Regions from separate parts of the Rhizobium sp. BK312 genome, predicted to be linked through region 3. Evidence: riboswitches for the same ligand, from Rfam matches in the RefSeq annotation. Region 3 holds a riboswitch; each other region holds the start of a gene.
The links. A riboswitch is a leader RNA that binds a small molecule or an ion and turns the genes downstream of it on or off. The one in region 3 is predicted to bind cobalamin.
Positions count from the first base shown of each region.

Region 1: linked by a shared signal. The riboswitch ahead of nrdH (glutaredoxin-like protein NrdH) and the one ahead of FHT85_RS09510 (aromatic ring-hydroxylating oxygenase subunit alpha) in region 3 are both predicted to bind cobalamin.
Region 2: linked by a shared signal. The riboswitch ahead of FHT85_RS13705 (ABC transporter substrate-binding protein) and the one ahead of FHT85_RS09510 (aromatic ring-hydroxylating oxygenase subunit alpha) in region 3 are both predicted to bind cobalamin.
Region 4: linked by a shared signal. The riboswitch ahead of cobU (bifunctional adenosylcobinamide kinase/adenosylcobinamide-phosphate guanylyltransferase) and the one ahead of FHT85_RS09510 (aromatic ring-hydroxylating oxygenase subunit alpha) in region 3 are both predicted to bind cobalamin.

Region 1 covers NZ_JACHZP010000007.1:280,009-287,922, reverse strand. The annotation lists gene FHT85_RS21195 (hypothetical protein) at 249-416, shown strand; gene FHT85_RS21190 (hypothetical protein) at 646-870, shown strand; gene FHT85_RS21185 (pyridoxamine 5'-phosphate oxidase family protein) at 945-1,424, opposite strand; gene FHT85_RS21180 (hypothetical protein) at 1,487-1,753, opposite strand; gene FHT85_RS21175 (hypothetical protein) at 2,035-2,325, shown strand; gene FHT85_RS21170 (DUF1269 domain-containing protein) at 2,380-2,922, shown strand; gene FHT85_RS21165 (FUSC family protein) at 3,147-4,244, shown strand; cobalamin riboswitch at 4,366-4,584, shown strand; gene nrdH (glutaredoxin-like protein NrdH) at 4,832-5,053, shown strand; gene nrdI (class Ib ribonucleoside-diphosphate reductase assembly flavoprotein NrdI) at 5,065-5,460, shown strand; gene nrdE (class 1b ribonucleoside-diphosphate reductase subunit alpha) at 5,547-7,658, shown strand; gene nrdF (class 1b ribonucleoside-diphosphate reductase subunit beta) at 7,679-7,914, shown strand, end outside.
Region 2 covers NZ_JACHZP010000004.1:308,653-316,566, reverse strand. The annotation lists gene FHT85_RS13720 (DUF882 domain-containing protein) at 1-370, shown strand, start outside; gene FHT85_RS13715 (ABC transporter ATP-binding protein) at 462-1,226, opposite strand; gene FHT85_RS13710 (FecCD family ABC transporter permease) at 1,223-2,260, opposite strand; gene FHT85_RS13705 (ABC transporter substrate-binding protein) at 2,264-3,280, opposite strand; cobalamin riboswitch at 3,445-3,701, opposite strand; gene FHT85_RS13700 (GGDEF domain-containing protein) at 3,783-4,928, opposite strand; gene FHT85_RS13695 (hypothetical protein) at 5,093-5,497, shown strand; gene FHT85_RS13690 (PepSY-associated TM helix domain-containing protein) at 5,724-7,094, shown strand; gene FHT85_RS13685 (copper chaperone PCu(A)C) at 7,156-7,635, shown strand; gene FHT85_RS13680 (SCO family protein) at 7,625-7,914, shown strand, end outside.
Region 3 covers NZ_JACHZP010000003.1:191,249-199,162, forward strand. The annotation lists gene phnF (phosphonate metabolism transcriptional regulator PhnF) at 1-302, shown strand, start outside; gene FHT85_RS09495 (FAD-binding oxidoreductase) at 306-1,736, opposite strand; gene FHT85_RS09500 (L-threonylcarbamoyladenylate synthase) at 1,770-2,744, opposite strand; gene FHT85_RS09505 (DUF6656 family protein) at 2,804-3,421, opposite strand; cobalamin riboswitch at 3,771-3,975, shown strand; gene FHT85_RS09510 (aromatic ring-hydroxylating oxygenase subunit alpha) at 4,072-5,316, shown strand; gene FHT85_RS09515 (hybrid-cluster NAD(P)-dependent oxidoreductase) at 5,319-6,407, shown strand; gene FHT85_RS09520 (GH25 family lysozyme) at 6,517-7,527, opposite strand; gene FHT85_RS09525 (BA14K family protein) at 7,775-7,914, shown strand, end outside.
Region 4 covers NZ_JACHZP010000001.1:304,178-312,091, reverse strand. The annotation lists gene FHT85_RS01510 (ABC transporter substrate-binding protein) at 1-766, opposite strand, end outside; gene FHT85_RS01505 (hypothetical protein) at 1,579-1,722, opposite strand; gene FHT85_RS01500 (cobyric acid synthase) at 1,958-3,412, shown strand; gene FHT85_RS01495 (chloride channel protein) at 3,409-5,205, opposite strand; cobalamin riboswitch at 5,386-5,785, shown strand; gene cobU (bifunctional adenosylcobinamide kinase/adenosylcobinamide-phosphate guanylyltransferase) at 5,926-6,450, shown strand; gene cobW (cobalamin biosynthesis protein CobW) at 6,456-7,505, shown strand; gene cobN (cobaltochelatase subunit CobN) at 7,515-7,914, shown strand, end outside.

The DNA of each region.
Region 1 (7,914 bases), on a different contig from region 3:
CCGTTTGGCTGGGAAGGGGACAATCAATGCGCGCTGCTGCGGACTCCAGGGGCGAATTTTATTGAGGATATTCAAGAAGGCACCTTCGGGTTTGTAAGCTTCAATCGATATCCGCCACCTTGAAAGCGTTGCGGACGAGATTGAGAGTTTGGATGAATGGGCATTTTGGCTGGCCGATGGCGGAAACGTCACATCGCTGGCGTTCGTACCGGATTGGCAAACCGTTTGATCTTCGCTAATCGATTGTCATGTCCGATAATGTCATCAAGTTTGAACGTCGTCCGAAGCCGAAACCGCCGAAACAAACGCCTCCCTGGCTCAAGCGTTTGTTGGCGATACTGGCCATCATTGCGTTTTTCGTAGCAGCCTTTGCTTATTTCACGCTGAAGAGCGGCGCAGCCGGCCCAACATTCTGAGCAGTTCAAGACCGCTCCCCTTGCTTTTCGTAGAAAGCCGTTGAGCCTGGACACAGTTCATCTCGGCAAGATTTTCTTTTGCTGGAAATGAAGGTGTTTATCTAGATACTTCAATTATTTAACGGAAATACTTTGTGTCCCCGCAGCTTGGTTGCGGGTGGAAGTTCATCCTCGCGTTTCTATATTTCAAGGATGTTCATGGTCTGACAAACAGGAAGAGGAGCGGGACATGACATTGACCTCGCAAGACGTCACCGCCGTACTCGGCCCTGTCGACGAGACCCTTATCGCCGATATCGTTGCGACAAGCGCAACGCCGACGGACCTGTCCGAGGCATGGGCTTGGGTCAACAGCGATGAGGCTTTGATCGGCGAGGGCCGCCATCTGCCGGCCGGTAAGGTGGCTGCGCTGGTGGAGCTGCTTTCCGCCGACGACGAGGAATGGGAAGAGTAGCAATTGGCGTTTTCAAGGCCTGATGCTAGCCATGCCGCCGCCTATATGCGGCATGGCCGCAGGCTCTAATATTCCTAAAGCTCGACCTTCGCGTTGTCACCCATGTCAGGTCTCGAATTCGAGACCGCAGCCGCCGCCATCTTGATGTAGCTCATGATGCTGCCGGGGCTATCCCAGTATTCGGCGAAAACAGGCGTTACCTTCAAAACGCGGATCGAGGGATCGTCGGCACTGTCCCACCATGCCCTGGCGCCTGTAGACCAGAGATCCCTGACGCGTTCGCGGTCGTTGCCGACTTCAGCCGTCCCGGATATCGAGACATATTTTTGACCCCGGGTGTCGGCGAAGGCGAGGCAGACATTCGGCCAGCGCGCGATCTCCTCATCCTTGTGGCCCGCGACATCCGTCAGGAAATAAATCGCATTTTCGATCGGTTCGGGATGAGCGGCCATCGGCCGTGCGCGCAGGCTTCCGGATATTTGCGTGGTCAGCATGCAAAAGCCGATCTTGTCGACCAGTTCCCAAACGCGTGCGTTCTCGTCGATATCGGTCATAGCTGTCTCCTGGTTTCGATTGCAAAGAGAGGGAGTTGAGCTGAGATCATCCGATGAGGGGCCTATGGCTGCTCGCGAGTGCCCGGTGCAGCCTCACGCTGGTCCGCATCGTCAAGGTCGTTCTTTACGACGAAGGCGTCGCCATGCTGGCGGACAGCTTCTTTTTCCGCTTCGATATTGGGCATGTCGTCAGGAGCGCGCTCTTTGACGTGTTCCGACGCCGCATCGATCTCACCTTTGGTCTGGTCGGCGGGAACCGATCCGGCGCGATTGCGGGTGGCGTCATGCTCGGTCTTCGCGTTGCCATTGTCGCGTCGCATGTCTGTCATTTCGCTCATCCTGTTCGTCTGGTCCGCGAAGTCTCGCGTCATTTTTGAAAATGGCGCGGCAGAGAGCCTTCCGTGGTGCGGGGGCGACCGGCCATGTCGGTCAAACCGCGCGGCGCGCTCATTGTTCCGTACTCGCAAGGCAAACACCGATTTCCTTTGTCGATGGAAGCCAGAGGGTTGGGCGGAATGGAACCTTGAACCCGAATTTGCGTCTTCCTAAGTGAGTGGCAGCCGAGGCTTTATGAGCTCGGTCACAATCACGTCTGTTAGGAGTGACCAAAATGGAAGGAAGAACAAAAAGCATCGAGGAACTCAGCGTCGAAGAGCGCGAGGAAATTCTCATCGATGTTGCGAAGACATTGGAAGGCAATGCACGCGAGGCCCTCGTCGAAGGCAACAAGCAATTCGCCATCCTGTCCACCAACATGGCGGAAGCAATCCGCGTCAATGCAGACGAGCTTGCCCGCGACGATCCGGAAAATGCCGAACGGCTTTTGCAACAGGCTGTCGCAATGATCTCGCAGTTCAATGCTACTCATCCTTACCGATTGGTCAGCACGGCTGTTCACTAAGGGGCTCCACGCCTCACTTCTCGTTTCGACAACAGGAACTCCCGGAGGATTTCGATGTCAGAACTTATTGTGCTTGGTTTCGATGATGCCGACAAAGCGGACGCTGTCCTGAACCGCCTCGTTCAGCTCGAAAAAGAATATCTGATCGATCTGGAGGATGCCGTCATCGCCGTTCGTGATGAATCCGGCAAGGTTCGTCTCAAGCAGAGTGTCAATCTGACGGCGGCAGGCGCCGCAAGCGGTGGTCTTTCGGGCGCTCTCTGGGGTTCGCTCGTTGGTCTGCTTTTCCTCAATCCTCTTGCTGGGCTCGTCGTCGGCGGCGCAATCGGTGCCGGCTCCGGCGCTCTTGCCGGATCGATGGCCGATTACGGTATCGACGACGATCTCATGAAGCGTCTGGCCGAAACCATTCCGGCGAAGAGTTCCGCGCTTTTCCTCCTGATCCGCAAGGTTCAGCCGGAAAAGGTGCTTGCCGAATTCAAGGGCGAACATGCGCGATTGCTACGCACCTCGCTATCGCCCGAGCAGGAGGCGCGGCTGCGCCAGGTGCTTGTCGACGAGACCTCACCGGCGCCTGAAGCTTCCGCCACCGTCTGAACGTAAATCCGATCTCTACTCCTATCGGCGGCGGCGGCTGTGCTTTCGTCCGGGAAGCACGGGGCTCAGGGATTGAACGGCGCGCTCGCCATTGCCTGCGCGCCTTCCCTAATCGCGCAAATACTGCCATTGTAGGTCATGCGGTCATTCACTAGCGGCAGCAGGGAGAGGGCAAGCCCCGGACGGCCATTGTCAGCACACGTTTCCAGGCGAAAACTTGCGCGATGACCGATCCTGTAATTCGTCAAAGCCAGCTGCCGTCAAAACCCAAAACATCGCTGATTCAGACCAAACGCGCGGCGCTGCAGGCGCTAAGGGTCATGATCGCGTGCACGATCACCTACGCCATTTCACAGCATCTCCATCTCCAGCAGGGCTATTGGGCCGTCTTCACGGTACTGATCGTCATGCAGGCGTCGGTGGGCGCGACCGCTGGAGCGGCTTTCGACCGGCTGGTTGCGACAGTCGCAGGCGCCGTGCTCGGAGGTGTTGCGGTATTCGTCACGCCGCAGGAGCCGCTTGCGATTGGCATTGCCCTGATCTGCGTCGTCGGCGTTTCAAGTTTCGCGGCGGTGCGCGTGCCTCGTCTGCGCAATGCCGGACTGACGGCCGCGATCGTCATGCTGACACATTCCGCCGCCGTTCCCGTCGAGATTTTCGTGATCGATCGCATTGCCGAAATTACCCTGGGCGGTGTCGTCGGCGTGCTCGCCAGCCTGTTCATCCTGCCGACGCGCTCGCGGACTATGGTTTTGGATCGCTTCGGGTCGGCACTCGATGTCATGGCGCAGATCTTGCGAAGGCTTGCAGTCGGGGTCGAAAAGGGCGAGCCTGTATCGGCCACCGAGGCAAATATCGCCCTGCGTCAGTCCTTGATGGCGACGGAAGCGCTTTTGACCGACGCGCAGCGCGAGCGCGCTTTCTGGCTGACACGACAGGGAATTTCGGAGGCCATTCCCCGTTCGCTCTGGCGCATCCGCAACGACATGACCTATCTCAGCCACATCGTGGAAACACCTTTCCCGCCGGCGATTGTCGAAGCGATCGGGCCGCAGGCAGGCGGAATGCTGGAGGCACAGGCCCGCTTTGCGGAGACATGCGGCCGGGCGTTGCGTGCCGGTGGTGAAATCGATCCGGATGTGCTTTCGGCAGGCGACGCGGCTTTCGACGCCGCGTTTAGCACTCTTCAGACTTCGGAGGCTGCCCAGTCGATGGGATTTAGCGAAACGGGCCGGTTGTTCGGTCTCGATTTCACATTGCGACGCATGCGCCAGAATTTTCTCGATCTCGCCGACCGCATCCGCGAAAGCAACGTCAATTGAAAGGCTCCAGCCTGTTTTTGGCCAGTCCCAAGTCTCTGCGTTGGGTGCGATGGTCGACATCCATCAACATGGAAATCCGATTGAGGCTGTCGAAGCAGTTGACGCAATTTTAACCGAGGATACTATATATAGTGTTCGAGGTTCTTCTGATTCGCAAGGATTGGAGGCTAAGATGGGAATCCGGTCGGCGAGCATGATGATTGCCAAGCCGGAGCTGCCCCCGCAACTGTGAGCGGCGAGCATTCGTTTGATGACGTCACTGAGGCCTTGTGTCTTGGGAAGGCAGGACGAATGTTATGACCCGCGAGCCAGGAGACCTGCCTTGAGCAATAACGTCCACGGGCGGGGTGTCCGACTGGCGAGCGATGGTTCATGCGGCAGGATCGCCGTCATCGCTTCCTTGAAGACCCCGCATGAATAACTTCGGGGTGAATCCATGTTCTTGAGTATTCATAGTCGCCCGCGCGAATGACGGCCGCTGAAATGCGTCCGGCCGCCGGCTAGGCTTGCCTCCACTTTTCACCCGCCGAGCGGGCATCATCCGATGCTCGAGCGATTTTCTGTGCCCATCCATACGAGGATACCTCATGAGCATTACCGTCTACAGCAAACCCGCCTGCGTCCAGTGCACGGCAACCACCCGCGCGCTTGATCGCCAAGGCATCGACTACACCATCGTCGACGTATCGACCGATGCCGCCGCCTATGAGCTGGTGCAAGGTCTCGGCTATCGTCAGGTTCCGGTTGTTGTCGCCGGGGAACTGCATTGGGCCGGCTTCCGTCCCGACATGATCAGCACCCTCGCTTAAGGATCCGGGCGGTGGGCGAGATCGTCTATTTCTCCAGCCGATCGGAAAATACCCATCGCTTCGTTGTCAAGCTCGCATTGCCGGCTGCTCGTATCCCGCTTGTCGCGGGCGACGAGTTTCGTGCGACCTCGCCCTACGTTCTGATCGTCCCGACCTATTGCGGCGAAGGCGGAAAGGGGGCCGTGCCCAAGCAGGTGATCCGCTTCCTCAACGATGCGGGCAACCGTTCGAACATCCGCGGAGTCATCGCCGCGGGCAACAGCAACTTCGGCGCGACCTATGGGATCGCCGGCGACATCATCTCTGCCAGATGCCAGGTGCCGTATCTCTATCGGTTCGAACTTCTGGGCACGGATGAGGATGTCGCCAATGTCAGACACGGATTGGAACGATTTTGGACACGCTAAGCTCTTCTTTGTCGCGGGATTCGGGCGAAAAAACGCAGAGCACTTTTTCTGCTCCCACGAATGATCGGCCAGCCAAGGCCGCGGAAATGGCCTTGGATTATCACGCACTGAACGCCATGCTGAACCTCTATGACGAGCACGGAAAAATCCAGCTCGACAAGGATCGCATGGCGGCCAAGCAGTACTTTCTCCAGCACGTCAATCAGAACACGGTCTTCTTCCATAACCTGAGGGAAAAGCTCGATTACCTGGTGACGGAAGGCTACTACGAACAGGAGGTGCTGGATCAATATTCCTTCAATTTCGTGCGCGATCTCTTCGATCACGCCTATGCGAAGAAGTTCCGTTTCCCGACTTTCCTCGGCGCCTTCAAATACTACACCAGCTACACGCTGAAGACCTTCGATGGAAAACGTTATCTCGAGCGTTATGAAGACCGCATCTGCATGGTCGCGCTGACGCTGGCGCAGGGCAGCGAGCAACTTGCCCGCGATCTGGTCGACGAGATCATCTCCGGCCGGTTCCAGCCGGCAACGCCGACCTTCCTCAATGCCGGCAAGAAGCAGCGCGGAGAGCTGGTTTCGTGTTTCCTGCTGCGTGTCGAAGACAACATGGAATCGATTGGCCGCGCCATTAACTCGGCTCTGCAGCTTTCGAAACGCGGCGGAGGCGTGGCGCTATCGCTCACCAACATCCGTGAGGCCGGTGCGCCGATCAAGCACATCGAGAACCAGTCGTCCGGCATCATTCCCGTCATGAAGCTGCTGGAAGATTCCTTCTCCTATGCCAACCAGCTTGGGGCGCGGCAGGGGGCGGGCGCCGTCTATCTGAACGCCCATCACCCGGACATCATGCGCTTCCTCGATACTAAGCGCGAAAATGCCGACGAGAAGATCCGCATCAAGACGCTGTCGCTCGGCGTAGTCATTCCCGACATCACCTTCGAGCTCGCAAAGAACAACGAGGATATGTACCTCTTCTCGCCCTATGATGTGGAGCGTGTCTATGGCGTGCCGTTTACCGAGATTTCGGTGACGGAGAAGTATCGCGAGATGGTGGGCGACAGCCGCATCCGCAAGAAGAAGATCAAGGCGCGCGAATTCTTCCAGGTGATCGCCGAAATCCAGTTCGAGAGCGGCTATCCCTACATCATGTTCGAAGACACGGTGAACCGCGCCAATCCGGTTGCCGGCCGCATCACCATGAGCAATCTCTGCTCGGAAATCCTGCAAGTCAGCGAAGCTAGTGAATACAACGACGATCTGTCCTACAAGCATATGGGCAAGGATATCTCCTGCAATCTCGGCTCGCTCAACATCGCAGCCGCGATGGACAGCCCGGATTTCGGCAAGACGATCGAAATGTCGATCCGCGCGCTGACGGCTGTCTCCGACATGAGCCATATCTCCTCCGTACCCTCGATCGAAAAGGGCAATGACGAGAGCCATGCCATCGGTCTCGGCCAGATGAACCTGCACGGTTATCTCGCCCGCGAGCGCATTTTCTACGGTTCGGAAGAGGGCGTCGATTTCACCAATATCTATTTCTATACGGTGACCTACCACGCCATTCGCGGCTCGAACCTGCTTGCGGTCGAGCGAGGCCAGAGCTTCAAGGGCTTCGAGAATTCGAAATACGCCTCCGGCGAATATTTCGACAAATATACGAACCAGGAATGGAAGCCTGCGACCGAACGTGTCGCGGAAATCTTCGAAAAGGCCGGCATTGCCGTTCCGACCCAGGAAGATTGGCTGGAACTCAAGAAAGCCGTGATGGAAGGCGGGCTCTATAACCAGAACCTGCAGGCCGTGCCGCCGACGGGCTCGATCTCCTATATCAACCACTCGACCTCTTCGATCCACCCGATCGTCTCCAAGATCGAGATCCGCAAGGAAGGCAAGATCGGCCGCGTCTACTACCCGGCTGCCTTCATGACGAACGACAATCTCGATTACTACCAGGACGCCTACGAAATCGGTCCGGAAAAGATTATCGACACCTATGCGGCCGCGACCCAGCATGTCGACCAGGGCCTGTCGCTGACGCTTTTCTTCCGCGACACCGCGACCACGCGCGATATCAACAAGGCGCAGATCTATGCCTGGAAGAAGGGCATCAAGACCATCTACTACATCCGGCTTCGCCAGATGGCGCTCGAAGGCACGCAGGTTCAGGGCTGCGTTTCCTGCACGCTCTGAACCTTTGAGGGACGATGACAATGAACATGCAATTCAAGCCGGCAAGCCGCGTTCGCGCCATTAACTGGAACCGCATTGAAGACGACAAGGATCTCGAAGTCTGGAACCGCCTGACCGGTAATTTCTGGCTGCCGGAAAAGGTGCCGCTGTCGAATGATATCCAGTCCTGGGCCACGCTGAAGCCGGAGGAGCAGCAGCTCACCATCCGCGTCTTCACCGGCCTCACGCTGCTCGACACGATCCAGAATGGTGTCGG
Region 2 (7,914 bases), on a different contig from region 3:
GACCGCGCCGGAAAGACCAGCTCCCGCTGCCGTGCTCGCCAGCCTGGTCGTGGGACGCAGCAACGCTGGAAAGCTCGTCGTGTCTGACAATGTGGAGAATACGGCCGAGAGCGCCATGGCAAAGATGCAGCCGATCGCTGCCCTTCCCTCGGCGGCTGCGCAAGATGTCTCAGCCGGTGTAGGAGACATGTCGACAGGGGCGATCGTCGCCTGGGCTTTGCGTCCGCCAGGCATGGCCGTCGACATGACGCTGCCAGGCCTCGTCAGCGCGCCCATTCCGATGCACGACGACATGGCGGAGGCCCAAGCCGGAGCCATCAGCTATGATGGCGACGATTTCGACGTCGAGCGGTTCGGCTTCGAAGGCTGAGGCGAACTCGCACCATCTAGTAATACGATGCGCCCCGGAATTGCTCAGACCGGGGCAATCCATTTTATTTCGCGATCGCGACAGATGCCACTCAACCCGCCATGTATTGAATGTTGCAGCGGCCGTGCACTGAAGATTTCTGCACATGCGCGCGCACGCCGAAAACGCGCTCGATTAACTCCTGCGTCAGCACCTCTTCAGGCGGGCCTGCCGCAACGACCTCGCCATTTTGCAAAACAGCAAGGCTGTCGCAAAACATGGCCGCGAGATTGAGATCGTGCAGCGCCACGATGGAGGTGACATCGAGCTTGGAGACCAGGCCGAGAATATCGAGCTGATGTTGGATATCGAGATGGTTCGTCGGCTCGTCAAGCAGAAGTTCGCTTGGAGTCTGGGCAAGCGCCCTCGCAATATGGACGCGCTGTCGTTCACCGCCCGATAAAGTTTGCCACGGCTGACCGGCGCGGCCTTGCATACCGACACGGGCAAGCGCATCGGAAACCGCCGCATCGTCGTGAGCGCTCCAGGCCGATAGGGGACCGCGATGCGGCGTACGGCCGAGACGGACGACGTTCATCACTGTGACCTGCGTATCGGTCGTCGCCTGCTGCTCGACCAGCGCGATGCGGCGGGCAATATCGCTCCGCGAGATCGAGGCAATATCGCTACCGCCGAGCCGGATGACCCCGCTTTTGACCTTCCGCAGCCGGCAGATCAGCCTGAGCAGGCTGGATTTTCCCGAGCCGTTCGGCCCAAGGAGCCCGAGCACCTTGCCTTTTTCCACCGTCAGGCTGACGCCGTTGACGATGAGGCTATTGCCGGCTGCAAAGGTTACCATGTCCACAGCAATGCTCATGCCGTCCTCCGGGTGTGATAGAGAATGAGGGCGAAGGCCGGAGCCCCGAACAAGGCCGTGACGACGCCGATCGGCAGAATCTGCTGGGGAATGATGACCCGCGAGATGATATCGGCGGCGACCATGAAGATGGCGCCGGCCAGAGCCGCTGCCGGCAAAAGCCGGTCATGGCTCGGCCCGACAACGAAGCGGGCCGCATGCGGAATGACGAGCCCGACGAAGCCGATGGAGCCGACGATGCTGACGACCGCTGCCGTCATGAAAGCCGTCACGCCGAGCAGAACGACTTGGGCGCGCTTGACCGCAATGCCAAGCGATGCGGCAGCATCCGTGCCGAAGATGAAGGCATCGAGCACGCGGACATGTGCCATGCAGACGGCGAAGCCGATGATGGCGACCGGCCCGGAAAGATAAACGTCCGGCCAGCGCACGCCGCTCATGGAGCCGAGCAGCCAGAACATGACGCCCCTCGCCTGCTCCGCATTGGCCGAGGTGGTGACGATATAGGAGGTGAGCGCGTTGAAAAGCTGCGAACCGGCGACGCCGCATAGAATGATGCGCTCGCTCGTGCCGCCGACCCCGGCGGCAAGCAGGCCGACGAAAAGAAAGGCTGCAACCGCGCCGAGGAAAGCGCCGCCGGAAAGGCCGAGAATGCCATAGCCAAGACCGAGGATCATGATGCAGACCGCCCCGGTGGAGGCGCCGGCGGAAATCCCGAGCACAAAGGGTTCGGCGAGCGGATTGCGCAGCAACGCCTGCAAGACCACCCCGCTCAAGGCAAGCGACGCACCGGTGCTTGCAGCAACGAGCGCGCGGCTCAGGCGATAGTCCCAGACGATCCCCTGATGGATCCGGCTGAGTTCGAAGCTCGTTCCGAACAACCGGTTCGAAACGGCCTTTACTGTGGTCGACAGCGGGATCGAAATCTCGCCGATCGATACGGCGAGGCTGATCATGAAGGTCAGAAGAATGACGGCAGCCATGGCGAGCGCCAAGAGCGCCCACCATGTCCTGCGTTTTGCGGCGAGACCCATATCTTACAGCGCCAGGCCGAAGGACTTGATGCCCTTGGCCAATACTTCAATGCCGTCGATGGTGCGGATGGTCGGGTTCATCGACTGCGCATCCATCATGACAAAATGCTTGTTCTTAACGGCGTCGAGCTGGCTGGTGACTGGATCTTTTTCGAGGAAATCGACTTTGACCTTCGGATCGTCGGCCGCATAGCGGCGGCGGTCCATGGTGGCTATGACGATCACGGCCGGGTTGGCCTGCGAAATGGTTTCCCACCCGACCATCGGCCATTCTTCTTCCGTCGTCACCACGTTTCTGGCGCCGAGCGTCTTCAGGATATAGGCCGGCGCGCTGTTCTTGCCGGCGATATAGGCATCGCCATTGACCTCCTTGCTGGAGAACCAGAACACGATCGGAAGATCCTTGGCCTTGGCAGCGGCAATCGAAGCGACTGCATCCGCCTCGCGCTTTTTCAGATCCGCGATCAGGGCATCGCCACGATCCCTAACGTCGAAGATCTGCGAGAGCTCGACGATTTCCTGATAGACCAGATCCATCGTGAAAAGCTCCTTGCGCACACCATCGCCGCCATCGGTATTGACCTTGGCGACACAATCGGTCGGAGCAACATAGGTGTTGATCCCGAGTTCCGAAAATTGCTGGCGTGTGCCGACGGAACCCTGCGCGCCGACATGCCATTCGAATTCGGCAGCGACGAGATCCGGGGCCTTGCCAACGACGGATTCGAAGCTCGGATCGTTATCGGCAAGCCGCGGGATCTTGCTGTTGACCTCGGCATATTGCGGCAGAACCGGGCCGACCCAGACCGCCGTTCCGGCAATCTTGTCGGCAAGGCCGAGCGAAAAGAGGATTTCAGTCATGCCCTGGCCGATCGAAACGATCTTGGCCGGAGCCTTTTCAAAAGTGACCTTCTGACCGCAATTATCGATGGTGAGAGGATATTGGGTGGCGGCAAAACCGGAGCCGGCAAAACCGGTCAGCCCAAGTGCAAATGCAATGGTCGTCAAAAAATGGCGCATGAAAGGTCTCGATAGGATTAAGGAAACGGGGCGGCGTCAGCGCGATCGCGCTGAGAAAGACGGCCGCCGGCTGCGGAGATCCCAATCAAGGCCGATAGGTGTCGGATAATGTCGAAGGCGCAGGTCAATCATTCTCTGTCCTTTCCGAGCATCCCCGCCCGGCTGATTGGATCGTGATCGACGGCAGGTCTCCTGGCTTGCGGATATCTGACGATCATCGGCCTTCCCGCAAGCATGCTTGCAGTGGCGTGGCTCAAAGCCTCAGGAAGGAACCAGCAGGCTGGTCATTCCCGGATGATCGGCAATCCGCTTACAGTTGCGGGGGCAGCCACGGTCTAGGTCCCGCTTGGGTCATCCTCACCGTGTTCCCTATTAATCCCCGCGGAGTCTTCCTTGGGGAACCGTCACGTCCAGTTATTCCGGACTGCCCCGTTCCGTCAAGGACGCTTGGATAGAAATGAGACAGAGCACGCCATGCCCATGAGAAGGAAAGGCGGCGAGCCTATACGGCCTCCGCCAGTTCCACGCGATTTCTCCCGCCCGCCTTCGCGCGATAAAGCGCCTTGTCGGCGGCCTCAAGCACATGTTTGAAATCCGTCGTCGGTTCGAGGGAGCAGGCGATGCCGATGCTGACCGTGACATGGACGGCCTCCTGCTCGAACATCAGGGTTGTGTCCTCGATGTCCTTGCGAATTTTCTCCGCGACGGCAGCCGCAGCCCGCGTATCGGTGTTGGGCAGCAGCACGACGATCTCCTCACCGCCATAACGAGCGGCAATGTCGGTCTTGCGCACGGTTTGCCTGATGACGTCGGCCAATCGCGCCAGAACGGTGTCACCGAAGGAATGGCCCCAGCTGTCGTTGATCTTCTTGAAGTGATCGATATCGAGCATGATGATCGAGAAGGGGATACGCCGCATGCCCGCTTCCTTGCTGCATCGATCGCCTTCGCGCTGCAGCACCCGGCGGTTGGGAAGCCTTGTCAGCGGATCGAGGCTCGCTTCATTCTCCAGCGCGCGCTGGATGCCAATGCGATATTGCTCCCGCTGCAAGAGATCCGACAACAGCATGACACCGAGGATATTGACGATCGTTACCGGAAGTGTTGCCGAGATAAGAAGGGCGCGCGCAACCGCCCACGGAAAAAGGAAAACAACCACAATGGATGAACAGGTCGCCAGACCGAACAGAGCCGATCGCCGCCATCCCGTGCCGGTCCATTGCCGCGGCAGCAGAGTGAGTACATAGCCGGCGATTGCAACGATCACGATGCCGGCCACGCCGACCACCGCGCCCATGCCGCCCACCATGTACCGAAACAGCGCCATCATCGCCGCAGCGACAATGGTTCCCAAAAGGCCGCCATAGATTGGCGTAAGGACAAGGAGGATCGACCGGCCATCCTGGATCACACCTGGCATCCATTGGATGGGATCGCCCATGGACAGGATGCCGACCAGCCCGAACAACAGCCCGACGGCCACGGATTTCAAAGCGCCGCGCTCGACGATACGGATGACCCAGGAATAGGCATAGACAATAATCGCCACCTGGCCGAGGACACGTATTAGCGAGATCAGATGTGTTTCGACTTCCATGGCGATTCCCAGTCTTCGCAACGCGCCGCGATAGATGAGCTGCGGCGGCATGGTCGAAGTCCTTACGAGATACCATGCGATCTCTAAAAATAGTTTATATGCTTCTCATCGATCGGCACTGCGGCGGCATCGCGGCACGAATTGACGCATTGCGCTTGTGATAGGCCTGCCCTATGACTGAAACCTTATCCGCGAATGCGGTGGTGGGGACAAGCATGCGGAAGACGATTTCGCGAACATTTCAGTGGAGCGCGCGCATTCTTTGCGCCGTTGCGCTGTTGCTCGTCGGCTTCGCCCATCAACCGATCGTCGCAACCGCGGACGAAATATCCCCGATCGAGCTTGCCCAGTACCGGCTTCCGGATGGCTCCCTGCCCGTCCTTTGCATCACCTACAAGGATGCCGACGGCAAGGTGCATGGGAAAGCCTACGCACCCGGATGCGAGGCATGCCGGATTGCGTCCGCCGCGATGCTGCCGGGGCCTCCTACCGACATTTGTGGGCGCCTTGCCTCTCCGCGTGGAGAGACGGTCGTCGCACGATCGGAGGCGTTCCACCGCCAGCTTTATCCGCCGAATACAGGCCCGAGAGCACCACCCCTCCCCGACATCGTTGGCTGAACCGGCATTGCGGCTTTCGTCGCGATGCCCGCCGTCAACGCTGCCGCTTGCGCGACCATCACGTCGCGACATCTGAGGATTGGTGTTCACAGCTGCATCTTGCCGAACGAAGCAGGCCGATTGGTCGGCTGCTCAGGGAAAGCAGGCCGCGCCAAACGGCGAACCGTCTCGCCGCCCCCTCCTCAGATCGCCCCTTGCGGCAGCCCGCCGATCTTCGGAGGATTTCATGTCTACCTTTACCGCTGCAGAGCCTGCGGCCGCAGCAACCCACAATATCTCGCTCTATCGCGCGATCTGGCGCTGGCATTTTTTCGCCGGCCTGCTCGTCATCCCTTTCATGCTCAATCTGGCGATCACCGGTTCGTTGTATCTATTCAAGGACCAGATTGCCGATACCTTCTACTCGCATCGCTATCTCGTCACCGAGGCCGGCACCATGCTGCGGCCGCAGCAGATCGCCGACGCGGCGCTTTCGGCCTTTCCGGGCGCGCGCGCAACCTCCTATCACGAAGCGTCGGCGCCGAACCGCTCGGCCTGGATAACGCTGTCCAAGGATGGCCAATCGACCATCGTCTACGTCAATCCTTACGATGGCAGCATTCTAGGATCAGTGGGGTCGAAACAGGAGTTCGGCTGGGTCGTCAAGCGCATCCATAGCCTAGAATATTTCGGCAAATGGACCAATCGCCTCATCGAGATCGTCGCGGGCTTTGCTCTCGTCCTCGTGGTGACGGGCATCTATCTGTGGTGGCCGCGCCAGCAGACGGGCGGCGTGCTCAGCGTTCGCGGCACCCCATCACGCCGCGTCTTCTGGCGCGACCTGCATGCCGTGACGGGAGCGCTTGCCGGCATCCTGATCTTCTTTCTCGCCTTCAGCGGCATGCCGTGGTCCGGCTACTGGGGCGCCAACGTCAATGCCTGGCTGACCGCTCACAATTTCGGAACACCGGCGGCAGTCTGGGACGACGTTCCGAAATCGACAAAGGTCACACAGGATATCGTCAGCCGCGCCGGCTGGGTCGTCGAAAACGCGCCCGTTCCGCTCTCCGATATCGCGGCGCAATCGGCCGAGCCGATCGGTCTCGATAAGGCCGTCGACGTCATGCATGGGCTGGGCATGGTCGCCGGCTCGGATCTTGCGATCCCATCAGATGGGACCGGCGTCTATACGGCAAGCCATTATTTCGGCGACCTTGGCAAAGAACGCACCGTCCATATCGACCAATATTCCGGCAAGCCGCTCGTCGATATTTCCTACGATCAGTATCCGGCACTCGGCAAGGCGATCGAATGGGGCATCAATGTCCATCAGGGGCAGGAGTGGGGCCTTTTCAACCAGCTTCTGATGCTGGCCGCGTGTCTCGCCATCATCCTTTGCTGCGTGACGGCAGCGACCATGTGGTGGAAGCGCCGGCCATCGGGCCGTCTTGGCGTACCGCCGATGCCGCCGCAGAAGTCCGTCTATGTCGGCCTCTGGTTCATTGCCATCGTCTTCGGCATGGCTTTCCCGCTGACCGGCGCCGCCATCGTCGCGATGCTTCTCCTCGACCAGCTCCTGGTTCGCTTCGTGCCGCCTCTCCGGCGCTTCTTCTCCTGACGCGGTGAGGCGGAGCCAGAGGCTTCGTCCGCCTGCTCTTCTCCGGATCAAGGATTCGATCATGCAGAAACCCATCTTTGCCCTCGCTGCTTTCGGGCTGGCATTCCTGTCTTCCTCTCTCGCTTCCGCCGACGATGTCAAAATCGGCAACCTCACCATTTCCGCACCCTATGTTCGCGCCATGGTGCCGGGAGCTCCCGTCGGTGGCGGTTATATGACCATCACGAATACGGGAGGCACCGACGACCGGCTGGTGGCTGCGAGCTCACCGCGCGCCGCAACGGTCCAGATTCACGAGATGAAGATGGACAATGACGTGATGATCATGCGTGAGCTTGCCGGCGGCCTAGCAATACCGGCCGGCAAGACCATCGAGCTCAAACCCGGCGGCTACCACCTCATGTTCATGAAGGTCGCCACGCCCTTCCTTCAGGGCCAGACGGTGAGGACATCGCTCAAATTCGAAAAAGCCGGTACGGCCGAAATCGATTTCCCCGTCGGATCGATCGCGGCAAACAAGGAGGCATCCCATGTCAAATAGACGACGCTTTGCGGCAACGGCCGTCGCCCTGACGCTTATCGTCGGCGCTGGTGCCATCGGCTACGCAACCTTCCTCATGACGCCCAAGGTCCGGGCGGCCGGCAGCTTCGGTGCAGCCTTCACGCTGACGGACGATCGCGGTGAACCCATCACCGAAAAGGCCCTGTCGGGTCATCCCTCGCTTGTCTATTTCGGCTATACGCATTGCCCCGACGTCTGCCCGACGACGCTCTACGATATGGCGGGCTGGTTCAAGACGCTCGGACCTCAAGCCGACGG
Region 3 (7,914 bases):
CGCTTCCCGTCTCGGTCGTCATGCGCAGCTGCTCGGCTGAGCGTTTTCCCGGCCTGACGGAGAAGTTCGCCGCAACGAGCTCATTCACAGCGGCGTTGAAGGAGTATGGCGTGGCCGACTATTGGCGCCGCTCCACTGACATCACGGCGCGCATGCCGACGGAGACCGAAGCGCGCCTGCTACAGCAATCGCGGCTGACGCCGGTACTTGCCTATGCTGGCGAGGACATCGATGCCGATGACACGGTCATTTCCTGCCAGATCGGCTGCTTCGCTTCCGAGCGGGTCGTCGTCACGGTCTAAACCTCAGACCTTGAGGACCTTCCCCGGATTCATGATGCCTGCCGGGTCGAAGGCCGTCTTGATCCGGCGCATCAGGTCGATCTCGATCTCCGAGCGGATGGAGGCCAGTTCATCGCGCTTCAGCTGACCGATGCCATGCTCGGCGGAGATCGAGCCGCCATGCTGCAGCACAAGCCCATGCACGATCTTGTTGATCTCGCGCCAGCGTCCGATGAACTCGGCCTTGTCGGCGCCGACGGGCTGCGAGATGTTGTAGTGGATATTGCCGTCGCCCATGTGGCCGAAGGCGCAGACGCGGGCGCCAGGCATGGCGGCGACAACGGCTTTCTCGGCTTCGGCCATGAATTGGGGGATTTGCGCGACCGGCACGGAAACATCGTGCTTGATGGAGCCGCCTTCCGGCTTTTGCGCGTCGGACATGCTCTCGCGCATATGCCAGATGGCCTTCTGCTGCGTCTCTGAGCTGGCGATGGTGGCGTTCTGGATCAGCCCTGCCTCATAGCCTTGTTCGAGCAGCGCCGTCATCATCCGCTCGGCCGTCTCAGCCGAATCGGAGGTGGAGATGTCGATCAGCACATACCAGGGATGCACCGTCTCCAGCGGATCGCGCACGCCCGGAATATGCCGCGTGGTGAATTCGACGCCGATGCGCGGCATCAGCTCGAAACCGGTCAGCGCCGTGCCGCAGAGGCTGGAGGCATTCTTGAATAGCGTCAGCGCGTCATCGACCGATTGTAGGCCGGCAAAGGCGACCTGATGGCCAAGCGGCTGCGGAAAGAGTTTTAGCACCGCACCGGTAATGACCCCAAGCGTGCCTTCCGCGCCGATGAAGAGATCGCGCAGGTCATAGCCGGTATTGTCCTTCTTCAGGCGGCGCAATCCGTTCCAGATCTCGCCCGTGGGCAGCACGACTTCAAGGCCGAGGCAGAGCTGGCGCATATTGCCATAGGCGAGAACGGCCGTGCCGCCGGCATTGGTGGAAAGATTGCCGGCGATGCGGCAAGAGCCTTCCGAGCCGAGCGAGAGTGGAAACATGCGGCCATGCTCGGCTGCCGCCTTGTGGACATCAGCCAGAATGCAGCCGCCATCGACGATCATCGTATTGCCGACGGGATCGATATCACGGATGCGGTTCATGCGCTCCAGCGAGAGGATGATGTCGGAGCCGCCCTCGCGCGGTGTCTGTCCGCCGACAAGACCGGTATTGCCGGTCTGGGGTACGATGGCCGTGCCGGTTTCGCTGGCAAGCTTGAGGATGGCCGAAACTTCTTCCACCGAGCCAGGCTTCAGTAGCATGGGCGAGGCGCCGTGATAGAGCCCGCGGTTTTCCACCAGATGCGGCGCAATTTCCGCCGGGTCCCGCAAGGCATGTTTTTCGCCGACGATGGCGGCGAAGCGATCGAGGAGGTCGGAAGAGGAGGCGGAGCTGCTCATGGCGTTTCCTTTGCCTGATGGTGTCGGGCCGGTTTAGTCTCTGGGCGCGGCCGCGCGGCGCAGCCGGTCGTTGATAGCCTCGCCGAGGCCCTCGTCGGGAATATGCGAAAAGGCAATTGTCGTTGCACCGGTGGCATCGGCGCGCTTCATGAAGTCGAAAAGGTTTGCGGCAGCTTCCGAAAGATCGCCGCTGGCGCTCAGATCCAGCACGGCAACGGCGTTCTCACTGCCGGGAATGTTTGGCGTGCCGAAGCGAATCAGGGCCTCGCTTGCGGAAACCTCGGTGGCGTCGAGCCGCACCGCCGCTCCCGGCGCATAATGCGAAGCAAGCATGCCTGGCGCCTCGATGGCAGCGGAAGCCTTCTTCTTGCGCTTCAGTGCCTTGCCGGCCACCCGCTCGATCTCGCTTGCCGCCAGCCCGCCGGGCCGCAGCAGGCGCATCTCGCCATCCTCAACCTTGACGATGGTCGACTCCACGCCGACGACCGAAGCCCCGGCGTCGAGGATGAGCGTGATCCGCTCTCCGAGATCGTCGTCCACATGATCGGCGCTGGTGGCGCTGATCTTGCCCGAGGTATTGGCGCTCGGTGCTGCAAGCGGCCGATCAAAGGCGCGGATCAGCTCGCCGGCAAAGCCCTGGGGCACGCGGATGCCGACCGTGTCGAGGCCGGCGGTTGCCAGCGGATGAATGCCGCTATCGGGCTGGAGCGGCAGCACCAGCGTCAGCGGCCCGGGCCAGAAGGCTTCCGCGAGCTTGCGCGAGATGGGGTCGAAGATCGCATAGCGCTCGGCCATGGCGAGATCGCTCATATGGCAAATCAACGGATTGAAGCGCGGCCGGCCCTTCGTCTCGTAGATCCGGGTAATGGCGGCGGGATTAGTGGCATCGGCGGCAAGCCCGTAGACCGTCTCCGTCGGCAGCCCGATCGGCAGACCCTCGGCAAGGGTCGCCGTCGCCACTTCTATTGCCATTTGCGGATGTTCGAGAATGTCTATGTGTCGTGCCATGGCCTGCCTGCTTGCAGTTCAGGCCGTTTCTTATGCTCTTCGAGTTTTCGGATCAATCGTCAAAGCTGGCGAATGATGTCGCGGAGCTGCTCGTTGCGGGCGCCGAGGAGAAGAACATTGCGGATGGCGATCTGCGGATCGTGGGTGTGGAACAGCACGCCGTTGCCTCTGACGTCGCGATTGATCGTCAGCTTCTTGTCTTCCGTGTCCTTGTCCGGATGGATCGCGACGGCGAAATACATCCGCGAATATTTGAGGCTGATGTCTTCGAAGAAGTTCTCTTCCTGGCCGATCCGGGCGAAGAAGTTGGCGATATAGAAAGCCCAGTTCACGTCCTCATAATGCGCGAACTGCGTCCGCGCCGCGGTCACGTGGCAATAGCCGAGATGCGGCGTGTCCTTCAGCGTGTGATGAAAGATGAGCTTCGGGAAGCGGATGGACCTATGGAAATTGTTGAGCCGGTCGTGGGTCTTCTCGCCGGCGTCCCTGAGCTTCAGCGCCGTATGTTCGGCCACCTGTTCGTGGGTGAGGTATTCCCGCTCTTCCGCCAGCCAATGCGGCCTGTTGCGGTTGATACGGCCGGTGCGCAGGAATTCGGTGTACCCCGTCGTCGATACCGGCTGCGCCGGTTCGGGCTCGGCGGGCTTCCCAGCGTCGAAATATCTGAGTTTGGCCATGCCGGATCTCGCTATAAAACTCTTTGGCGATATGATGAACCACGGAGCTTGAGCCGAGCTTGATCGTGCCGGATTGAAGGCGCCCCGATAGCGGCTCCGTTGGCGCTTTCTGCCGCCCAATTGTTCCCCTGATTGCCGGCCATTCGCTGACCTGTCGCAATCAGGATAAAGCGTCATTGGCGGAATGGATATGCGATGCTTTGACCATCTCCGATGCAAGCGCCCAAGTAATTGAATTGCCTGTCAATATTCTCACGCTATGCAACCGTCCTATCGTCCGGTTTCACCTGTCGTCAAATTCGAAGCCGATGTCGCATTGCAGCGCAGCGGCAGACGCGGCCGAGAGCTATGATGATATCAATCTCAAGGTGCCGTCTGCTAGGGAGACGGAGAATTGGGAAGCCGGTCAAAATCCGGCGCTGCCCCCGCAACGGTGGTGGAGTGAGGCATGGCGGATAAAGCCACTGGGCCGATTGGTCTGGGAAGGTGCCATGGGGTCCTGGCAACAGGGCCGCTCCAGAGCCCGGAAACCAGCCTTGGGCACATATGGTTTACTGACCGCGGCGGGCGGTCGGGGGATTGCTTTCGGCCGTTCCCAACGGCCTTGCATGTCCTCTGCTCGTCTTCCGGTATTGCGCAAGGATAGGCAAATGGATATCGGCAGCAAAGTTCTGCGGCAACTGAAGAACCACCGGACGGGTTTCAGCCTGGAGCAACCCTTCTACACTGATCCGGAATACTTCAAGCTCGACATGGAGACGATCTACTATCGCGACTGGCTGTTCATCGGCCATGATTGCGAAGTGCCGCGTGCGGGCAATTACTTCACCGTCCAGATCGGTGATTATCCCGTCGTCATCGTCCGTGGCCGCGATCAGGTCATCCGCGCCTTCCACAATAGCTGCCGTCACCGCGGCTCGCGCGTCTGCACGACCGAGCGCGGATCGTCGGCAAAGCTCGTCTGCCCGTATCACCAATGGACCTACGAACTCGACGGCTCGCTACTCTTTGCCCGACAGATGGCCGAGGATTTCGACAAGAGCCAGTATTCGCTGAAGCCGGTTCACTGCGAAAGTGTCGGCGGCTACATCTTCATCTGCCTCGCGCAGAACGCTCCCGATTTCGCGCCGGTTCGCGCCACGGTCGAGCCCTACATGGCCCCGCATCGCATCAGCGAAGCCAAGGTCGCCTTCCAGAGCACGATCATCGAAAAGGGCAACTGGAAGCTCGTCTGGGAAAACAACCGCGAGTGCTATCACTGTGCGGCCAATCACCCCGAACTCTGCCGCACCTTCCCGGAAGCTCCGACGGTTACCGGCGTGCAGGGCGCGATGAGCGATCCCGTCATCACCGAGCACTGGGCGCGCTGCGAAGCCGCAGGCCTGCCGAGCGAATTCAAGATCTCTCCTGACGGACAGTTCCGCACCGCCCGCATGCCGCTGATCGAAGGCGCCGAAAGCTACACCATGTCCGGCCAGAATGCCGTCAGGCGGCCGCTCTCGCCCGACGTGACGATCAACGGCATCGGCACCATGCTGCTCTTCCACTATCCGACGACATGGAACCACATGCTCGGCGACCACGCGATTTCCTTCCGTGTCCTGCCGATCAGCGCCGAGGAAACCGCCGTCACCACGAAGTGGCTCGTTCACAAGGATGCGGTCGAAGGCGTCGACTACAATCTCGAGGAACTGACGCACGTCTGGACCGAAACCAACGATCAGGACCGCCGGATCGTCGAGGAAAATGCCTTCGGCATCCGCTCGCCTGCCTATGAGCCCGGTCCCTATTCGGAAATCCATGAAGGCGGCGTCATGCAGTTCGTCGAATGGTACACGACTTTCATGATCAACCGGCTGCAAGGCGACCAGGCCAAGCTGTCGGCGGTTGCCTGAGCATGAACATGGCCGTCTCCCTTCCGCATCGCCATCTCGACCAAATGCAGCCTTGGAGCGACAGGCAGCATCTGCTCGAATGTCTCTCAGTCACGCCCGAAGCGCCCGATGTGATGACCTTCACCTTCGGGTCCGATAAGGACAACTGGTTCCGCTATCTGCCGGGCCAGTTCGTGACGCTGGAGCTGCCGGCGGCTCCGGAGCCGGTCATGCGCACCTATACGCTGTCGTCCACGCCGTCGCGGCCCTTCTCGGTCGCCGTGACGGTGAAGGCGCAGAAAGATAGCATCGGCACGCGCTGGATGTTCGAGAACCTGAAGCCGGGTATGCGCATCAAGGCTTTCGGCCCGCTCGGCGATTTCAGCCACATCCGTCATCCGGGCGAGAAATATCTCTTCGTCTCGGCCGGCTCCGGCATCACGCCGATGATGTCGATGACGCGGTATATGTCGGACATAGCACCATTGTCTGACATTACTTTCGTCAATTGCTCGCGCAGCCCGACGGACATCATCTTCCGCTCCGAGCTCGAATATCTCGCCCGCTTCATGCCGAACCTCGATCTCGGCTTCATCGTCGAAGGCTGCGGCCGCACCGATCTCTGGTCGGGGCTGAAGGGCCGCATCGACAAGGCGAAGATCGGCCTGCTGGCGCCTGATTTCATGGATCGCACCATTTTCTGCTGCGGCCCGGAAGTCTTCATGGATGCCGTGCGCTCCATGCTGGAAGCGCATGGCTTCGACATGTCACGCTACCATCAGGAAAGCTTCCAGCCAGCGAATGCGGCGACACCGCTTGCGGAAGTCTCCGACGATGCTTCCGGCGAGGCGGCGACCACGATCCGCTTCACGATGGCGGGCAAGGATGTGGCCTGTGCGGCGGGCCAGACCGTGCTTCAGGCGGCGCGGGGCGCCGGCGTGCGCATCGGTGCAGCCTGCGAATCCGGCCTCTGCGGCACATGCCGGGTCATGAAGCTTTCGGGCGAAGTCGAGATGAGCCACAATGGCGGCATCCTCGATGATGAGATCGACGAGGGTTACATCCTCGCCTGCTGCTCGCGCCCGAAGACGGATGTGCAGATCGAGGCCTAGAGCCGGATGATTTTAGGTCTATTCGACCTAAAATCTGAATCCGCTCTAGCGCCAAAGAAGTAGAGCATGATGTCGTTCGAAAACCGCCCACACTTTTCGGCATCACGCTTTAGAAATCCTGGTAGTTTAGCTCGTTGATCTCGACCGGCTTGGTTTGCGGGGTCGAGGCCGTGACGACGGGGTCGATCTCGAGCATGAGGGAAACGAGCATCTGCCGCGGCCCGCTGCACATTTGTGCGAGCGCGATCGTCAAGTCCGGTGCGGGCAGCGGTTTCGCCGGCAGGAGATCGCCCTGCGGCCAGATCCTAGCGAGCTGAACCTTCGTCATCGGCACGACGTTGACGTCGATATCGGTAAGCGTGCCCGGGACCCGATAGGGGCAGCTTTTCGCCGAACAATTGTCCGACGAAGCAAACTGCCACATGGCATAGTTGTCCCAATTGCCGAGCGGGAAAGTGCCTTTGACATCAGGCTTGTAGCGCGCATACCACAAGGGCAGTCGCGACAGCAGCGGATAGGTGCCCCGGTGGTCGGCTATGTATCGCGCCGTGTTGTGATTGACGTAAAGGATGGGGTAGCGGCCGGTTCTGACCTTGATGTGGGCGACATAGATCTGCGCATCGTCGAGCGACATGAATTGCGTCGCATCCATGCCGTCGATGTCGAGCACCATCAGCTCATCGGGTTGCGGATCGGCATAATCGAGAAAATGATTGGCCTGGTCGATCGGATTGCCGGGCCGCCCCAGATGATAGGCGCCCCATAACAGGCCATTCGATTTTGCCAGCATGCGGCGCGTTTGAAACAGTTCGCGGCTGACGGCGTATTTGCGCCACATCGTCCTGCAATGGGCCACGGTATCGCCGCCATGGTCGCCGGTGCAACTGAAGCTTTCAGGAAGTCCGTCGGACGCCTTTGAGATGAAACCGGCAATCCGCTTGTCCTGCAGGAATGCGGCCCAGTCGATGGTGTTCAGCTCGTAAGCATCGACAATCAGGGCGTTTTTCGGGTCGCCCCAGGGCTGGCTCTCACCGGCCGAAGGCTTGGAGACCGGCCCCATCAGGGCCAGGATCGTCAGCAAGCTGTAAATGAGGAGGTTACTCTTTCGGTATCCTTTCATGAAATAATAGTAAGGATTGCTGGTTAATCTTGGGTTAAGAAAGCAATCACTATAAATTCGTCGTGGAGCCCCTCGTAACTCCTTAAATCGGTAGGGATTTGAGGAACTAAACAACGCGCTGCCGCGTTTCTTGTCGTCTATTCGGATATGCGACGAAGCAGGCAGCGAAACCTTGCTCGGGAAGCATTCCCGACATGAAACGCCTACAGGCTTGAGTATCAAGCCGAACCAGGGAATGGAGATGAAAATGCTTGGTTTCCGTGCAAAAATCGCGACAGTCGCCTTAACGGCTGCAGTCGCCCTGACGAGCTTCACACCGTCTTTCGCTATGCAGATGCCTGCCGCACCGGTCGTAAAACAGTCCGCGCCCACCCAGGCCGCGCCTGA
Region 4 (7,914 bases), on a different contig from region 3:
AAACCGGATAGGAGTTCACCTTCGGATTGGCGCAATCCTGCTGCGACGTGCAGGCATCCCAATCCTTCTTGTCATGCGGCACGTTGAAGCTCAGGCGAACCATCTCGTACTTGCCGAGGATGGCTGTCGGAGCCCAATAGTAGCCGAGCCAGCCGGTCTTCTTTTCGAAGGCATTGGCGATCGAACCGTCGAGACCTGCGGCGGAGCCGGTATCGACAAGGGTGAAGCCGAGTTTGTCGGCGCCAAGAGCCTTGTAGAGGTTGGTCGTGGAGATCTGGCAGTTCCAACCTGCCGGGCAGTCATAGACGGCACCCTTGGACGGATCTTCGGGGGCAGGGAAAAGTTCGGGATGCTTGAGGGCGTCCTGAACGGTCTTGATGTCCGGATGGGCGTCGGCGAGGAACTTCGGAATCCACCAGCCTTCGACGCCGCCGTCGCTCAGAAGCGGTGCGGCCACGATCAGGCGGCCCTCGGATACGGCCTTGTCGAGCGCGGTGCGCACAGCGTTGACCCAAAGCTCTGGTGCGACGTCAGGCTGACCTTTTTCGTTCATGGAGGCAAAGGTCGGCTGTGTATCGCCGGTTACCAGAGTGACATTGCAGCCGTAACCGTTCTGCAGGATGATCTTGTCGACCTGCGCGGCAACGCCTGCGGATGCCCAGTTCATTTCAGCAATGGATACACTGCCGCAATCCGCAGCGTGCGCCGAGCCAGCCAAAGCATAGGCGCCGAATGCGAATATGGCTGAAGCGAGAAGCTTCTTCATTGATATCGTCTCCCAATTTTTCGTTACGTTGCGGAAATCGACCCTAATGCGTTCGATTTCTATCGATCCCCTGTCAGCGCGGTCCAATTGCAACCGTTCATACGCCGCTGACGACGCCCGTACGGTCCCCTTTGCTGCCGTCGTGCATTTGGTCTTTTTGCGACCGCTGAACTTTATCGCGGCCGGGCATTCTTTGCATCGACATCAGGCAGCGTAAGGATTTGGATGAAGAAATCAACAGCCGGTCGGCCGATGGACGTTATCGTGTCTCTTGGAGAAGCTTAATTAAGCGCCTGAATTAGCCTATTTTCTGCCATTCGTGGCTGTAAAACGTCCATCACATGGCTTCCTCAAAGCTTTGCCACCCAGGCGGATTTGAATGGTGCTCAAATATCGTGTCCCTGGAAGACGTTTTATATCTCATTTGCGTCGTTTGCGATTTCTCAACGCAAAGCGGAAAATTTTCAAAAAATTTTCAGATTCACTCTAATTTAAGCACTTAATAACCCTCCAGTAACGATGTCGGTATATCAATCGATGCGTGGCGGGGGACAACCGCTGCTTCCCTGGATCAGGTATAGCGTACCGGGGAATGCGAACCTTGCGGTGTATGTGCAGGGAAGCCGGCGTTTTTGGCAAACCGCGTCGATCTCCGGATCGCGCGGTTTTCGCGCTTTAAAGAGTGCCGTTACAGGACAGTTTTCTGTGTGAGAGCGGCAATCCGCTCCGATCCCGACATTGAGCAAAAATATAGCCGCCGATGCTATCGCATGGCGGCTTCTCGTGTGTTGGACTGGCGGCTTGACGCGCTATCAGCCGACATTATACGTGCGGATGAAGCCCACCGTGCCGAAGCGCGTATCGAGCTGCTGCAGCCGGCTCTCGGGGCGGTGGGCCGGAAGCCTGCCGTTCCAGGCGATCTGGATGGAATTCTGTCTGTTGAAGATGAAAAGCATTGGGGTATCCTCCGACCCGGACCGGCCGGTTTCGTTGTTTGTTTTCACGATGCAGATAGTCCTCTTCCGCGCAACTCACAATGGATGAAATCGTCATCCAATGTCGCAAACAGAGCATGTCGGACGATGATGCATTTTTGTATCGTGTCGGTGGGCTCCGAGGGGCGGAGATCGCGGCAAAATCAAGGCAGAATCCGGCGTTTTCAGTGGCTGTAGCATATCAAGGTGGTGAGGAATGACGAGAGCGATAATGCTGCAGGGAACCGGATCCGATGTCGGAAAAACGGTATTGGTCGCGGGCTTGTGCCGGCTGTTCGCAAACCGGGGCGTGAGAGTGCGCCCGTTCAAGCCACAGAACATGTCGAACAATGCCGCCGTTGCCGAAGATGGCGGCGAAATCGGACGCGCCCAATGGCTGCAGTCGCTGGCGTCACGCGTTCCCTCATCGGTACATATGAATCCGGTGCTGTTGAAGCCGCAATCGGAAACCGGCAGCCAGATCATCGTGCAGGGCAAGGTTTGGGGGCAGGCCAAGGGCAGGGACTATCAGGCGCTCAAGCCGCAATTGCTCGGTGCGGTGCTTGAGAGCTTCGCCACGATGCGGGCGGGGACCGATCTCGTCATCGTCGAGGGGGCAGGCTCGCCCGCCGAGATCAATTTGCGGCGCGGCGACATCGCCAATATGGGCTTTGCGACACGCGCTAATGTCCCCGTCGTGCTGGTCGGCGACATAGACCGCGGCGGCGTGATCGCGTCGCTGGTCGGCACGTACCATATCTTGCCGGAGGAAGATCGGCGGATGATCCGCGGCTATCTGATCAACAAGTTCCGTGGCGATGTCTCCCTCTTCGCTGAGGGTATCGAGGCAATTGGTAGCTTTACGGGGTGGCACTGCCATGGTGTCGTCCCCTGGCTGAAGGCGGCGGCGCGCCTGCCGGCGGAGGATTCGGTCGTATTGGAGCGACTTGCTCGAGGTCCTTCCGGCGCGCTCAAAGTCGCCGTACCCGTGCTGTCGCGCATCGCCAATTTCGACGACCTCGATCCGCTGCGGGCCGAACCGGATGTCGATTTGGTGTTCGTCCGCGCTGGAGAGCGCTTGCCTGCCGATGCAGCGCTCGTGGTGCTGCCGGGTTCGAAGTCTACGATCGGTGATCTCCTTGATCTGCGCGAGCAGGGATGGGACCGCGATATAGCCGCGCATGTTCGCCGCGGCGGCCGCGTCATCGGCATTTGCGGCGGCTATCAGATGCTCGGCCACATGGTCCATGATCCACTTGGCATCGAAGGATCGGTGACCGAGACGCCCGGATTGGGCCTATTGGATATCGAGACGGAGATGGCGCCGGAAAAGACCCTGCGCAACAGCACTGCCGTCTCCAAAGAGTATGATGTGCCGTTATCGGGCTATGAAATCCATCTCGGCGTGACGCGGGGCCGGGACTGCGAGCGGCCATCGGCCATGATCGACGGGCGGCCTGATGGAGCCGTATCGCCGGATGGTCGCATCATGGGCACATATCTGCATGGCCTTTTCAGCAGTGACAGCTATAGGGCAAAGCTGCTGGCAAGCTTCGGCCTCTCCGGCGAGCGCATGAACTATCGCGCCAACGTCGACGCGGCTCTGGACGAAGTTGCGGCAGAGCTGGAAAGCGTACTCGATCCCGCCTGGCTCGACGGTCTGGTCGCCTAGAGTTCCCCGGAGACTTCCCGGCGGCGGCGGTCGAGTTCTTCGCTGTAGCGACGCAGCGTATAGCTCTCCGTCAGCAGGCCGATGACCTTGCGTTCGATGAGGTCGTTGACGACGACGAGCGCTTCGCTCTTCGTCTGCTCGAACATGGCTGCTGCCTGCTTGGCGTTCATTTGCGGCTGCAAAAATTCATTGCGCAGCTGGATGAAATCGGAAAGACCGTGTTCCTCGTCATCCTTTTCGACGGGGCTCGCATAGACGTCGGGTACGAGAACCAATCCGGAATATTTTTCGTTCTTGTCGATCAGGATGACCCGCTGCGCCGAGCCGATCGGGAAATTCCTGCGAAATTCCTCGATGCTCATGTCGATGCTGGCCGTATGCACATCGGGGCGCATCATGCGGGCGACGGTCAGGTTGCGGATCCAGCCGACATCGTGAGCGCTGCGGATGCTCTCGCCGCGCAAATGGAAGCGCCATGTGGCGAAGGAGTAGCCGAAGGTCGTGCGCACCACCAGCGAGGAGGTGATGACCGCCGCTAGAACCAGGGCGGTGATCGGAAAATCTCCGGTGATTTCGAGCGCCAGGAAGGTCATGGTAAGCGGCCCGCCAATGATCGCGACGGCAAGCGAGCTCATGCCGACGACTGCGTAGACGGCCGGCGTCAGTGTGGCGTGATCGAAATAGGGTGCGCAATAGGCGAAGATCTTGCCGAGCAGCGCGCCCATGAACAGCGACGCAAAGAAGAGACCGCCTCTGAAGCCGGAGCCGATCGAGACCGCTGATGCCAGGGACTTCAGGATGAAGACGCCGACAAGTGCGCTCAGCGTCACATCGGTCGAAAGATTGAGATGCAGGGCGCCATGGCCGGCAGATAGAACCTGCGGCGAGATCAACGCCAGTGTTCCCACCACCAAGCCGCCAAGTGCAGGGCGGAAAGGCGGCGCGATCGAGCTTTTGCGCGCCAGTTCCTCGACCCATGCGACGCCCTGCATGATCAGGATGCCGATACCGGCGCAGAAGGCACCGAGCAGAATGGCCGGAAGATAATCCGCCGGAACGATCGCCCCGAAATGATCGATATCGATGGCGAAGTCGTCGCCGGCAAGCAGTCTTGCGATCATGGTCGAGATCAGCGCCGAAACGACGACAGGTGTCAGGGTCACGATCGAATAGCTGCCGATGATCAGCTCGAAGGCGTAGAAGGCGCCGGTGAGCGGCGCATTGAATGCTGCGGCGATGGCGCCGGCCGCGCCGCAGCCGACGAGCATGCGCAGATCCGCGCGGCGCATCTGCATCTTGTAGCCGAATTTGGAGGCAATGCCGGCGGCAATCTGTGTGTAACCTGCTTCAAGCCCGACAGACGCGCCGAATCCATTCGAGATCAGGTTCTGCACGGCAACGATGATACTGTCGGTGAGCGACATGCGACCGCCGTGCAGCGCATTGGCTTCGATCGGGTCGACCATCGGCTTTTTGCGCGTGCGGGACAATATGTAGAGCAGGATGCCGAGAATGATGCCGCCTGCGATCGGTGCGATGAACACTACCGATTTGTCCCGAATTGCCATCGCCGCCGAACTCAAGCGTTCGTAGTCGGTTATGCCATAGATGACGCTGTGAAGTTTGCGCGAGATATAGCTCATCGCCGTCACCGCACAGCCGGATACAATGCCTACCAGCGCCCCGGCGAAGACAAGTCCCAATTCGCCACGGCGCAGCAATGCCCTGAAGCGACCGAGATCGAATAGGGCCGAGAAGACGCCGAGGCGTCGCGGTTGGAATTTCTGCAGCATGGGAAACGGACGATACGTTTTACTCGAATGTGAGAGCTTACCCTCTATAAACTCCTAACATCAAAGAAATACGGCAAAAAAGCCGCTGGTTTCATGGGAATTTTCAGCCGATTTCGCAATCGGGACGGCGCAGGTCGCATCCATGCCCTTGATTGACTTGACGTAAGTGAAAGCCTAATCATTGCCGGCATAACGAATGGTTCCCGAGCGGCGATCTGCCGCATGGGATGAAAAGGGAATGTGGAGGGACGGACCCAATCCGGGCGTTCTCATCACAGCCGACCCCGCGACTGTAGAGCGGTCAGGGTCTTTCGTTCGGTTTGAAACCTATTCCATCGATGGTTCGCATGGGGCGAACGGGGCGGGACAGGCTCAAGTCGAAAAAGCCACTGGCGTGGCATCATGATCAACCGGGGCTGGACGCCTCCAATTCTACGAATCGTCCGCCTTTTCATGATGGACTGCCGGGAAGGCGAGAAAGATCCGCTTGTGCACGATTGGGGGCGACCGGTTTCGGTCCGCCCCCGTCGCGGCGCCTTATCCGCGAGCCAGGAGACCTGCCATGCGTGCCAGGCACAAAGCCTATTATGGAACGTCAGTTCCGCTGCCAGCACGGAGGTTGTCATGGCGCAAGACGAGTTTTCGGCGTGTCGGCGCCCGTTTTCCGGTTCCAGCGATGTGCTGCCGACCCTCGCTTCCGCGTGGGAGCGGGCATAGCGTATGTCGTCTTCGACTTCCCGAGCAGTCTTCGTCCTTGGGGGCGCGCGTTCCGGCAAATCCAGGTTTGCCGAATCCCTGGTTTCGGACACGGGTCTTGAACGTCACTATGTGGCGACAGGGCAGGCATGGGACGACGAGATGCGCGAGCGCATCGCGAAGCATCGTGCCGACCGCGGCGACCTTTGGCAAACGCATGAGGAGCCGATCGATCTTGTCGGGCAGCTTGCCGCCATTGACGCCGAGGGGCGGGCAGTGCTTGTCGACTGCCTGACGCTATGGGTCACCAATCTGATGATGGCCGAGCGTGACATGGCGGCGGAGTTTGCCGCCCTGACCGCATTTCTGCCGACTGCGCGATCAAGGCTTGTTCTCGTCTCCAACGAAGTGGGCTTGGGAATCGTGCCAGAAAATCGCATGGCGCGCGAATTTCGCGATCATGCCGGCCGTCTGCACCAAATGGTCGCAGCGGCAAGTGCCGAAGTCTATTTTATCGCAGCGGGCCTGCCGCTGAAAATGAAGGGTTGATGCATATGAACCAGGAAAAGATTCCCGCCACCGTCATCACCGGCTTCCTCGGAGCCGGCAAGACGACGATGATCCGCAACCTCCTGCAGAATGCCGGCGGTAAGAAGATCGCGCTGATCATCAACGAATTCGGCGATCTCGGCGTCGACGGCGACGTGCTGAAGGGCTGCGGCGCGGAGAACTGCACTGAGGATGATATCATCGAGCTGACCAACGGCTGCATCTGCTGCACCGTGGCCGACGACTTTATTCCAACCATGACGAAGCTTCTGGAGCGAGATGCGCGCCCCGACCACATCGTCATCGAAACGTCAGGCCTTGCTCTGCCGCAGCCGCTGGTCGCTGCCTTCAACTGGCCCGACATCCGCACCCACGTCACCGTCGACGGCGTCATCACCGTCGTCGATAGCGCCGCCGTCGCCGCCGGCCGTTTCGCCGACGACCACGACGCCGTCGAGGCTGCCCGCGTCGAGGATGATTCGCTCGACCACGAAAGCCCCATCGAGGAGCTTTTTGAGGACCAACTGACCTGCGCAGATCTGATCGTGCTCAACAAGACCGACCTGATCGATATCGACGGTCTCGGCCGTGTCCGCGCCGAAGTTGCCTCACGCACCAGCCGCAAGCCGACGATCATCGAAGCGAAGAACGGCGATGTGCCGGCCGCCATCCTGCTTGGCCTCGGAATCGGCACGGAAGACGATATCGTCAACCGCAAATCCCATCACGAGCTGGAGCATGAGGACGGCACGCCGCACGACCACGACGAATTCGACAGCTTCGTCGTCGAACTTGGCCCGATCGCCGATCCGGCAGCCTTCGTCGATGCGCTGAAGGGCGTGATTGCCGAGCATGACGTGCTGCGTCTCAAGGGCTTCGTCGATGTTCCCGGCAAACCCATGCGCCTGCAGGTGCAGGCCGTCGGCAGCCGCGTCGACACCTATTTCGATCGCGCCTGGACACCGGGCGAAGCCCGCGCGACCCGGCTCGTGGTGATCGGTCTGCACGAGATGGACGAGACGATCGTGCGCAAGGCGATTGAGGCGCTGGCCTAAGGGAAATCCATGCATCTCCTCCTGGCACAGAAGGGAACGATCAGCGACGGCGAAGAGGCGATCGACCTTGGGCAGTCGCCCGGCGATATCCTCTTTCTGTCGGCTGCCGATACCGAGCTTGCGGCGATTGCCGCGGCGCATGGTGAGGGCGACCGTTCCCTTCGGCTTGCAAGCCTGATGAGCCTCAAGCATCCGATGTCCGTCGATACCTATGTCGACAGGACAGCGCGGCATGCGAAGCTCATCATCGTGCGGGCGCTGGGAGGGGCGAGTTACTTCCATTATGCTCTGGAAGCGCTGCATGCCTGCGCGGCGCGCCAGGGCGCCTTGATTGCGGTGTTGCCGGGGGATTCGAAGCCGGATCCCGGGCTGACGCCATTCTCCAACGTTGCGCTCGATGATCTCAACG